One region of the Desulforamulus hydrothermalis Lam5 genome, then DNA from elsewhere that is predicted to be linked to it. Evidence: riboswitches for the same ligand, from Rfam matches in the RefSeq annotation. Region 1 holds a riboswitch; the other holds the start of a gene.
What was found. A riboswitch is a leader RNA that binds a small molecule or an ion and turns the genes downstream of it on or off. The one in region 1 is predicted to bind S-adenosylmethionine.
Positions count from the first base shown of each region.

Region 2: linked by a shared signal. The riboswitch ahead of DESHY_RS08965 (homocysteine biosynthesis protein) and the one ahead of DESHY_RS05510 (methionine ABC transporter ATP-binding protein) in region 1 are both predicted to bind S-adenosylmethionine.

Region 1 covers NZ_CAOS01000008.1:57,062-62,148, forward strand. The annotation lists gene DESHY_RS05500 (OPT family oligopeptide transporter) at 1-1,133, shown strand, start outside; gene DESHY_RS05505 (iron-containing alcohol dehydrogenase family protein) at 1,160-2,266, opposite strand; SAM riboswitch class I at 2,426-2,538, shown strand; gene DESHY_RS05510 (methionine ABC transporter ATP-binding protein) at 2,611-3,636, shown strand; gene DESHY_RS05515 (methionine ABC transporter permease) at 3,626-4,300, shown strand; gene DESHY_RS05520 (MetQ/NlpA family ABC transporter substrate-binding protein) at 4,315-5,087, shown strand, end outside.
Region 2 covers NZ_CAOS01000011.1:153,127-158,213, forward strand. The annotation lists gene glmU (bifunctional UDP-N-acetylglucosamine diphosphorylase/glucosamine-1-phosphate N-acetyltransferase GlmU) at 45-1,409, shown strand; gene DESHY_RS08955 (ribose-phosphate diphosphokinase) at 1,474-2,421, shown strand; gene DESHY_RS14740 (hypothetical protein) at 2,615-2,743, opposite strand; gene DESHY_RS08960 (hypothetical protein) at 2,879-3,085, shown strand; SAM riboswitch class I at 3,147-3,253, shown strand; gene DESHY_RS08965 (homocysteine biosynthesis protein) at 3,344-4,543, shown strand; gene DESHY_RS08970 (NIL domain-containing protein) at 4,568-4,969, shown strand; gene DESHY_RS08975 (UPF0280 family protein) at 4,971-5,087, shown strand, end outside.

The DNA.
Region 1 (5,087 bases):
TCCCCAGTACGGTGCCCATTGCCGAAATGGACGCCTGGAGCATCTGGAGCAAATATGTGCGTTACATCGGCGCCGGCGCAGTGGCTGCCGGCGGGTTTATCTCTTTGGCCAGATCGGCTCCCACCATTATTCGTTCCTTTCGGGCAGCTATGAGCGGCCTTGCCCAAACCAAGGGGGCAGCCGGCCAAAAGCGAACCGAACAGGATCTTTCCATGGCCGTGGTGATCGGCGGAACGCTGCTGGTGGCACTGCTCATTGTTTTCTTGCCTCAGGTGCCGGGCGGTATTATAGGTGCCCTGCTGGTTCTTTTCTTCGGCTTTTTCTTTGCCGCTGTGTCCAGCCGCATCACCGGTATTGTGGGGGTTTCTAACAACCCGGTGTCCGGCATGACCATTGCCACACTGCTGGTGGTGAGCGCCATTGTTAAAGGTCTGGGCTGGTCACCGGAAACCGGTATGGTGGTGGCCATTACCCTGGGTTCTATTGTATGTGTAGCCATTGCAGTGGCCGGTGCCACCGCCCAGAACGGTAAAACCACCTTTATTTTAGGCGGTACCCCCAAGTTTGTACAGATTGGCCAGTACGTGGGAGTGCTTGCCTGTGCCTATTTTATCGGCGCCATTATTGTAATGTTGCACGGCGCTTATACCATGGGTTCCGCCGACCTGCCGGCCCCCCAGGCAACCCTGATGTCAATGGTAACAAAGGGTGTAATTACAGGTACCCTACCCTGGGAGTTTGTTATTATGGGGTTGATTGTGGGAATTGCCATTTATGCCATGGGCCTGCCGGTACTTCCCTTTGCCCTGGGATTTTACCTGCCTCTCCATTTAAGTATGGGCATTCTGGTGGGTGGCGTAGTGCGCATCCTAATTGAAAAAGGCCTGGGCGCCAATGAACTGAAGGACAAGGTGGAGCGTGGCGTTCTTATTTCTTCCGGGCTGATTGCCGGGGACGCCCTGGTTGGCATTGTCATCGCCTTTTTCGCCTACATTGAATACAACATTGCTTTCTTAAAAGGAACCGCTCTGGCTGCCAATAACTGGTTTGCTTTAATCATGTTCCTGCTGGTGGCCTGGTTTACTTACTGGTATACCAACCGGCAAGACGTAAGAAAGGATATTAAAGTTTAAGCGGCCCGCAGCGGGCCGCTTATATATTACAGCAAACGGCTGTCCTTCAAGATTTGATAAATATCCTGTTCCGCCGGCGCCGCCGGGCAGTTGGCCAGGTTTTTGGCTGACAAAGTTTTGGTGGCAAATTTAGCCGCCTCTTCTGCCGTTAATCTGAAATCAACCGGCGCCAACATCTTATTTAAAAACTCTCCCACCTGCGATAAATTGCTGCATCCCAAGGCTTTAACCACCTGCTGCACACGTTCCGGGGCTGCCTGGGCCATAAACTCCAAAGAGGCTTTCATAATGACACCGTTGGCTAAGCCGTGGGGCAAACCTTTAAAATAAGTTAACGGATAGCCCAGGGCATGGATCACCCCGGTAGCAGTTTGGGCAATAACCAAACCGGCCAGCAGGGAAGCATACAACAGTTCTTCCCGCTCTGCCAGCGAAAGATCAGCCGGTTTGCAGCGGGTTAACACCCTGCCCAGGATGGCAATACTCTCCAACGCCAGCAGGTCGGTAAGGGGCGTGGCACGCCGGTTAATAAAACCTTCCACGCTGTGAGACAAAGCATCCACCGCTGTGTTAACCGTAATCTCCCAAGGTAAATTCAACATATAGCGGGCATCCAAAAAAGCCAGCACCGGAAATAATTTTTCACCGGCAATGGACATTTTGGTTTCTGCCCATTCCACCGTAAGAATTGCATAAGGGGTTACTTCACTGCCGGTACCGGCAGTGGTAGGTACCGCCACCACCGGGAGCGGCTCATTGGTCCACTGCCTGGCCATTAATTCCTGCCGGCTAACCTGATTGACCGCCAACACCGCCACAGCCTTGGCGGCATCCAGGGGGCTGCCGCCACCGATCCCGATAATAAAATCTGCCCCCATCTCCCGGGCCCTTTGCCCGCCCCGGTACACCGTAGCTAAACCGGGGTTTTGCTCAACTTCTTGAAAAACTTCCGCCTGGATGCCTTGCCGGTTGAGAGCAGCCAGCATATCAGCCAGGGAACCGTTTCTTTGTGACGAGCTGCCGCCTGTTACAATTAAGGCTTTTTTCCCCAGGGGTGCCAGCTCACCGCTGTATTTGTCAATGCACTGCTGCCCGAAAAAAATCCTGGTGGGGCAACGGAAATTAAACTGCATCATAAACCCTCCCCGTATTTGGTTGCTGTTCTTACCATATTTTATCTCTGATGGTGGTAAATATTAAGAGCTTATGATAAAAATGTCTAAAATTTTGATTGACAAACTGACACTTCTGCCTTAGAATTTACATTGTTTAATTAAACAATAAATATATCCTTCTTATCCAGAGCGGCTGAGGGACTGGCCCTATGAAGCCCGGCAACCTTCTTGGTTATCCGAGAAAGGTGCTAATTCCTGCAGAAGATTTTCTTTCTTCTGAAAGATAAGAAGAGGGCGTAGATGTTATGGCCTCTTCTGGTCTGTCAGAAGAGGCCTTAATTTTTCAAGGAAGGTTGATGCCGGTGATTCAAATTCAAGATTTGACAAAAATTTATCGGTCTGCTGCCGGTGCGGTTACTGCCCTGGATCACGTTAACCTGCGGGTGCGCAAAGGGGAAATTTACGGCATTATTGGCTACAGCGGCGCGGGTAAAAGTACCCTCATCCGTTGTGTAAATATGCTGGAACAACCTACCTCCGGCAGTATCAAGGTAAACGGTCAGGAAATAACTTCTCTTAACGAAACTCAATTAAGGGTAGCCCGCCGCAAAATCGGTATGATATTTCAGCATTTTAATTTGTTATCATCCCGGACAGTATTTGAGAATGTGGCCTTTCCCTTGGAGATCAGCGGTGTGCCGAAAGCCCAGATCAAAGAAAAGGTAACCAAACTGTTGGGTCTGGTGGGCCTGTCGGATAAGGCCGGCGCATACCCCTCGCAGCTTTCCGGGGGGCAGAAACAAAGGGTGGGCATTGCCCGGGCACTGGCCAACGATCCCATCGTTTTATTATGTGACGAAGCCACTTCGGCCCTGGACCCTGCCACCACAGATTCAATTCTGGCCCTGTTAAAAGACATTAACCGCCGGCTGGACCTCACCATTTTAATGATTACTCACGAAATGAAAGTGATCTCGGAAATTTGTGACTCGGTGGCAGTGCTGGAACAGGGAAAAGTTATTGAGGAAGGGCTGGTTATTGACGTCTTTACGCAGCCTCAACACCCGACCACCCGCCGTTTTGTGCAAACCATTATTCAAACCGATATTCCCGAACATATTAAGAAACCGCTGCTGCAAAGGGGGCGGGGACAAATCATCCGGGTATCTTTTATCGGGGATGCCGCTGCCGAACCGGTGATATCCACACTGGTGAAAAAATTTGCTGTAGACATTAATATTCTCTACGGCAACATAAATCAAATCCAGGATACCCCCTTTGGCATGTTAATAATAGAATGTCTGGGGTCCCAGGATAACTGTCGCTTAGCTTTGCAACACTTGCGCCGGCAGGGTTTAAGAATCGAGGTGTTAAAAAATGTTGAATGATTTGTTTGTCCACTTATCCGGTATTTCGCCTGAGCTAATTAAGGCCACCTGGGAAACCCTGTATATGACGGTGGTGGCGGTTATTTTTGCGTCGCTGCTGGGTATTCCCATGGGCATTATTCTGGTAATCACCGACCAGGGCCACATTAAAGAAAACCTGGTGGTCAACCGGATACTGGGAACGGTTATCAATATTTTTCGTTCATATCCCTTTATTATCCTGCTGCTGGCCCTGGTTCCCTTTACCAGGCTGCTGGTGGGTACCACCATCGGTACAACGGCAGCCATTGTCCCCTTAACGGTGGCAGCCGCCCCCTTTGTGGCCAGAATGGTGGAAAGTTCCTTGAAAGAAATAAACAAAGGGGTTATTGAGGCTGCTCTGGCTATGGGTGCCACCACCTGGCAAATTATATGGAAAGTATTGCTGCCTGAGGCTTTGCCCGGCATTATCCTGGGCACTACCATCACCACTATTGCGGTAATAGGCTACTCAGCCATGGCCGGCGTGGTGGGCGGCGGCGGATTGGGTGATCTGGCGGTAAGGTACGGTTACATGCGATTTGATTCGGTAGTAATGGTAACCACAGTCATCGTTTTAGTAATTCTTGTACAGGTTATTCAATCTTTGGGCAATTTACTTGCCAATAAATTCAATAAAAATTAAAGGAGGAAAAGAACATGAAGAAAAAACTGGTATTTATTGTGGCCTGTCTGAGCAGCCTGGTACTGCTGCTAACCGGCTGCGGCGGATCAAAGGAACCTGCCCAACAGCAAGCAAACCAAACCGGCAAAGTAATAAAAGTTGGCGCCACACCGGTACCCCATGCGGAAATACTAAAAGTCGTGCAACCCCTGTTGGAGAAAGACGGCATTAAATTAGAGATTGTGGAATTTAATGATTATGTGCAACCCAACCTGGCCCTGCATGATAAACAATTGGACGCCAATTACTTTCAACACCTGCCCTACCTGGAAGATTTCAATAAGCAAAAGGGTTTAAACCTTACCTACACCGCCAAAATTCACTTTGAGCCCATGGGCTTATACTCTAAAAAAGTGAAAACCGTCAGTGAGTTTAAAACCGGTGATAAAATCGGTATTCCCAATGACCCCACCAACGGCGGCCGTGCCCTGGTAGTGCTGGAAAAAGCCGGCCTGCTTAAGTTAAAAGAAGGGGTAGGTATTAGCGCCACTGTCCGGGACATTGTGGAAAAGAAAGTAGAAGTGGTTGAGCTGGAAGCCGCTCAGCTGCCCCGTTCCATTGAAGACCTGGCCGGTGCTGTTATTAACGGTAATTTTGCCACCCAGGCTAAATTCAGCCCTGCCGATGCCCTGGTAGCAGAAGATGCCAAGTCCCAGGCTGCCGATACTTACGGCAACATTCTGGCTGTCCGCAGCGGTGATGAAAACCGCGAAGAAATTAAAAAGTTGACAGCGGCTTTACAATCGCC
Region 2 (5,087 bases), on a different contig from region 1:
AATAAGGATATGATATATTTTAGAAAGAAAAAGGGGGGCACCGAATGGAACTTGCTGCGGTGATCCTGGCAGCCGGCAAAGGAACCAGAATGAAGTCTGATTTGCCCAAAGTATTGCACAGGGTTGGCGGCCGACCTATGTTGGGACATGTGTTAAGGGCGGTGGTTGGCGCCGGTGCAACCAATACAGTGGTGGTGGCCGGCTTTGGTGTCCAACAGGTAAGGGAATTCCTGGGGGATCAGGCCCGGGTGGTGCTGCAAGAGGAACAATTGGGAACGGCCCATGCTTTACTGCAGGCAGAACAGGCCTTGGCCGATTTTGCGGGTGACCTGCTGGTGGTTTGTGGTGATACGCCTCTGCTGCGGGCATCAACCCTGACCGGGCTGGTGCAGGCCCACCGGCAAACCGGTGCGGCAGCAACACTGTTAACGGCGGAAATGCCTGACCCCGGCGGTTACGGACGGGTGATCAGGTCAGCTGACGGCGGTGTGTGCCGGATTGTGGAACAAAAGGACGCTTCGCCTGAGGAACTGCTGGTGCGGGAAATTAATACCGGTGTCTATTGTTTTAAAGGAGCCGGGTTGTTTGAGGCGCTGCGGGAAATTTCCCCGGCCAATGCTCAGGGGGAATATTACCTGACGGATATTATCCAAATATTGGTGCAAAGAGGTTTGCCGGTGCAGGCAGTAAGCCTGGCAGACCCCCAGGAAGTACAGGGAATTAACGACCGCCTGCAGTTGTCCCGGGCTGAGCAAGTGCTGCGGCAGCGGGTGCTGGCGGATTTAATGCTGCAGGGTGTAACGGTAATGGACCCGGCCACCACCTATATTGAGCAGGATGTAAAAATCGGCCGGGATACGGTGATTTTGCCTTTTACTTTTTTGCAGGGCCAAACCGAGGTCGGCAACTGTTGTGTCATCGGCCCGGGCAGCCGAATTACCGATTGCCTGATCGGTGACGGGGTAGAGATTCAATATGCGGTGCTGGCCGGCAGCCGGATCGGCAGCCATACGGTGATCGGCCCTTATGCTTATATACGTCCGGGTACAGTAATCGGTGAACACGCCAAGGTGGGGGATTTTGTAGAAATTAAAAAATCCACCATCGGTAATGGCAGCAAAATTCCTCACTTAAGTTATGTAGGCGATGCCGTCATCGGGGAAAAGGTTAATGTAGGGGCGGGTACCATTACCTGTAATTATGACGGCAAAAACAAATACCAAACCGTCCTGGAGGACGGTGCTTTTATCGGCAGCAACACCAATTTGGTGGCACCGGTAAAGGTGGGCCGGGATGCCGTTGTGGCTGCCGGCTCCACCATTACCAAAGATGTACCCGCCGAAGCCCTGGCGGTGGCCAGAGAGCGGCAAACCAATCTGGCGGATTGGGTTAAGAAAAAAAGAAAGTAAGTATGCAGGCACCCGCTTACAGGCATGCTTAACGCACAATTATTTATATGTTGGGGGTAAATAAATGACTTCCGGAAGTAAACGCTTAAAGATATTCGCCGGTAACGCTAATCCGGAATTGGCCAAGGAAATTTGTCAGTATCTAGGGGTGGCCATGGGGAAATCCCAGGTAACCCGTTTTAGCGACGGGGAAATACGGGTCAAGGTGGAGGAAAGCGTCAGAGGTTCGGATGCCTTTATTATTCAGCCAACCTCCACACCGGTCAATGAACACCTGATGGAGCTGTTGATTATGGCAGATGCCTTGCGCCGGGCTTCTGCCCGCCGCATCACAGCAGTAATACCCTATTACGGGTATGCCAGGCAGGACCGGAAAACCCGGGCCAGGGATCCCATTACCGCCAAGCTGGTGGCCAATATCCTGACGGCCAGCGGTTGCCGCCGGATTATTACTATGGATTTACATGCCGGACAGATCCAGGGTTTTTTTGACATTCCGGTGGATCACCTGCCGGCGGTGCCTATCTTGGCTGAATATTTCCAGCAAAACTTGCAGGAAGATGTGGTGGTGGTGTCGCCGGACATCGGTGGGGTTACCCGGGCCAGGGATCTGGCCGAACGCATCGGCTCGCCGTTAGCCATTATTGATAAACGGCGTCCGGAGCCCAACGTCGCTGAGGTTACTAATATTATCGGCAATATTAAAGGTAAAACGGTAATCATGATTGACGATATTATTGATACTGCCGGCACCATTACGAAAGGTGCCGCCGCCCTGATGGAGCGGGGAGCCAAAGAGATATATGTTTGCTGCACTCACGCCGTATTGTCCGGTCCGGCCATACAACGGTTGGAAGAATCGGTGATTAAAGAAGTGGTAATTACCAACACCATACCGCTGCCGCCGGAAAAAATGATTGATAAAATCAAGGTCTTATCTGTAGCGCCCTTGCTGGGCGAAGCTATTATTCGTATTCATGAGGATCTTTCGGTCAGTAAATTGTTTTCATAACCTTTCGCTGCCGTATAAAATACCCGGCGGCCAACAGTAGTATTGGCTGTTGGCCGCCGGGTTTGTGATTTGGGCAAATGCGGCAGCGGACAAACGGGACTTTAGTCCTAACGACATGCGACTAAAATACTAAAACCTTTTTCCTGCCTTGCCATGGGGCGCTAATTCGAGTATAAACATTTTAGGGTCGGTGCTAACTGTGAGTGTACCGGTCGTACATATAATCGGCATTTATATCCTCGGCAGGTTCCTCCGGCCGGTACGGCCAACTGCTGACTCCGGTTGCCAGCAGGTCCGGTCTGGTTTCGTTTTGCAAGGTCATAATATCACCTCCTTGTCATGATTAGATTTTGAGAAAAAGTTTCCGGTTATACAGTAAGGTGGTGCAAAACACCGCCTTAATTATAGACAAAGGCCTTATTTAAGATTATATTTTCGGAGGTGCAGCAGCTTGTTAGTGCAGCAGCATGTGCAGTATTTGCAAAGCAACGGCCTGGAAGTAACCGATATGAAAAATCAAGAGGTTTTCTGGGTCAAATTTCCTACCGGCTACCGCATTATTATGGATCAGCAGGAGCTGGCAAAGCTGGCACAGTTTTTTAAACTTCACGAAGATAAAGGCCCCGGTGTTATTGAAATGTTATACCGGGTAGAAAAAAATTAGGTTGACAAATTTAAGGGTGGGTTGTTAAACTTAATAATCAAAAAATAAAATAATTTTTGTGCTCTTATCCCGAGAGGTGGAGGGACTGGCCCAATGAAACCCGGCAACCATCCGGCATTCCGGACAGGTGCTAATTCCTGCAGAAGATTTTCTTCTGGCAGATAAGAGGTGTGCTGCGATTAAGCAAGTATCAAAACCTCTTCTGTTAAGAAGGGGTTTTGTTTATGTCGGGGCAAAAGAGCACGGAAGGAGGACCTCATGGGCGTTGAACGCACCTACAAAGAAATTAACGAACGCATCAAAGCCGGTAAAGCAGTGGTACTGACGGCGGAAGAAGTTATTGGCCGCGTGCGGGAACAGGGTTTGGCCAAAACAGCCGCTCAAGTTGACGTGGTGACTACGGGAACCTTTGGTCCCATGTGTTCCTCGGGGGCTTTTTTAAACTTCGGGCATTCGTCGCCCCGTATTCGCATGAGCAAAGTTTGGCTGAACGGTGTGCCTGCCTATACCGGTATTGCGGCGGTGGATGCTTACATTGGGGCCACCGAGCTGCCTGAAGATGATCCGGCCAACAACAACTATCCCGGTACATTCCGTTATGGCGGGGGGCATGTGATTGAAGATCTGGTGGCCGGCAAGCCGATTAAACTGGAGGCTTTATCTTACGGCACAGATTGTTATCCCCGCCGGGAGATAGAAACCAGCATCACCATTAACGACATCAATGAAGCTATTTTATTTAATCCCCGTAATGCCTATCAAAATTACAACTGTGCCGTCAATTTAAGCGATAAGACCATTTATACCTACATGGGGACCTTGAAGCCCCGGCTGGGCAATGCCAACTACTCTACCTCGGGGCAGTTGAGTCCGTTGATGAAGGATCCCAACTTTGCCACCATTGGTATCGGCACTCGGATTTTCCTGGGCGGCGGCATTGGTTATGTGGTTTGGAACGGAACCCAGCACTTCCCCGGCTGGCTTAAAGACGACAGCGGCAACATTGTCGGTTCTGCCGGCGGCACCCTGGCAGTGCTGGGAGATCTTAAGCAAATGAAACCCCAGTGGCTCAGGGGTACCAGCTTCCAGGGTTATGGTGCCACTCTGACGGTGGGATTGGGTGTGCCGATTCCTATTCTCAATGAAGAAATTTTACGGTTTGCAGCCCTGTCGGACGAAGAACTGCATGCTCCGGTGGTGGATTACAGCGAGGGTTATCCTAACCGGTTGGCGGGCAACCTGGGTCTGGTCAGCTATGCCCGGTTAAAATCGGGCAAAATTACCGTGCAGGGCAAAGAAGTGCCTACGGCGCCCCTTTCCAGTTATGCTAAAGCCCGGGAAATTGCCCATATTTTAAAACAGTGGATAGAAAAGGGTGACTTCTTGTTGGGTGAACCGGTGCAGTTGCTGCCCGGACCGGCTGCCGGATTAACGGGCAAAGTTTTGGCAAGTAAGTAAGTAATCAGGAAAGGAGCGGCTTGTATGGCACCGCATAAAATTGTTTTAAGGTTTACTTCCACCACCTCTGACCAGCCGATAATTTATCATTTGGTTAAGGATTACGATTTGGTGGTTAATATTGTCAAGGCCCAGATTAACCCTCACCTGGAGGGAACCATGGTGTTAGATTTGGATGGGCCGAGGTACGAAGAAGGCATCCGGTATTTAAGGGATCAGGGCATCACGGTGCATCCTTTAACCCAGGAAGTGGTGCGTATCCATGACCGCTGTACCGCTTGCGGCGCCTGCACGGTACACTGCCCGGCGGGTGCCCTGTATCTGGAGCGCCCGGCCATGGAGGTTCATTTTAACGGTGACAAATGTGTGGTTTGTCTGCAGTGTTTAAAGGTTTGCCCGGTACGGGCCATGGAGGTAAGGATTTAACTTGACCTACACCGAACGTACTTACCGTTCCCTGCACCGCCAGCATGACCTGGTGCATTTTCAAGTGATGGTGCGAGAAACCGATTTGGATATCGGCGTACGGCGGGAACGCTTTTCA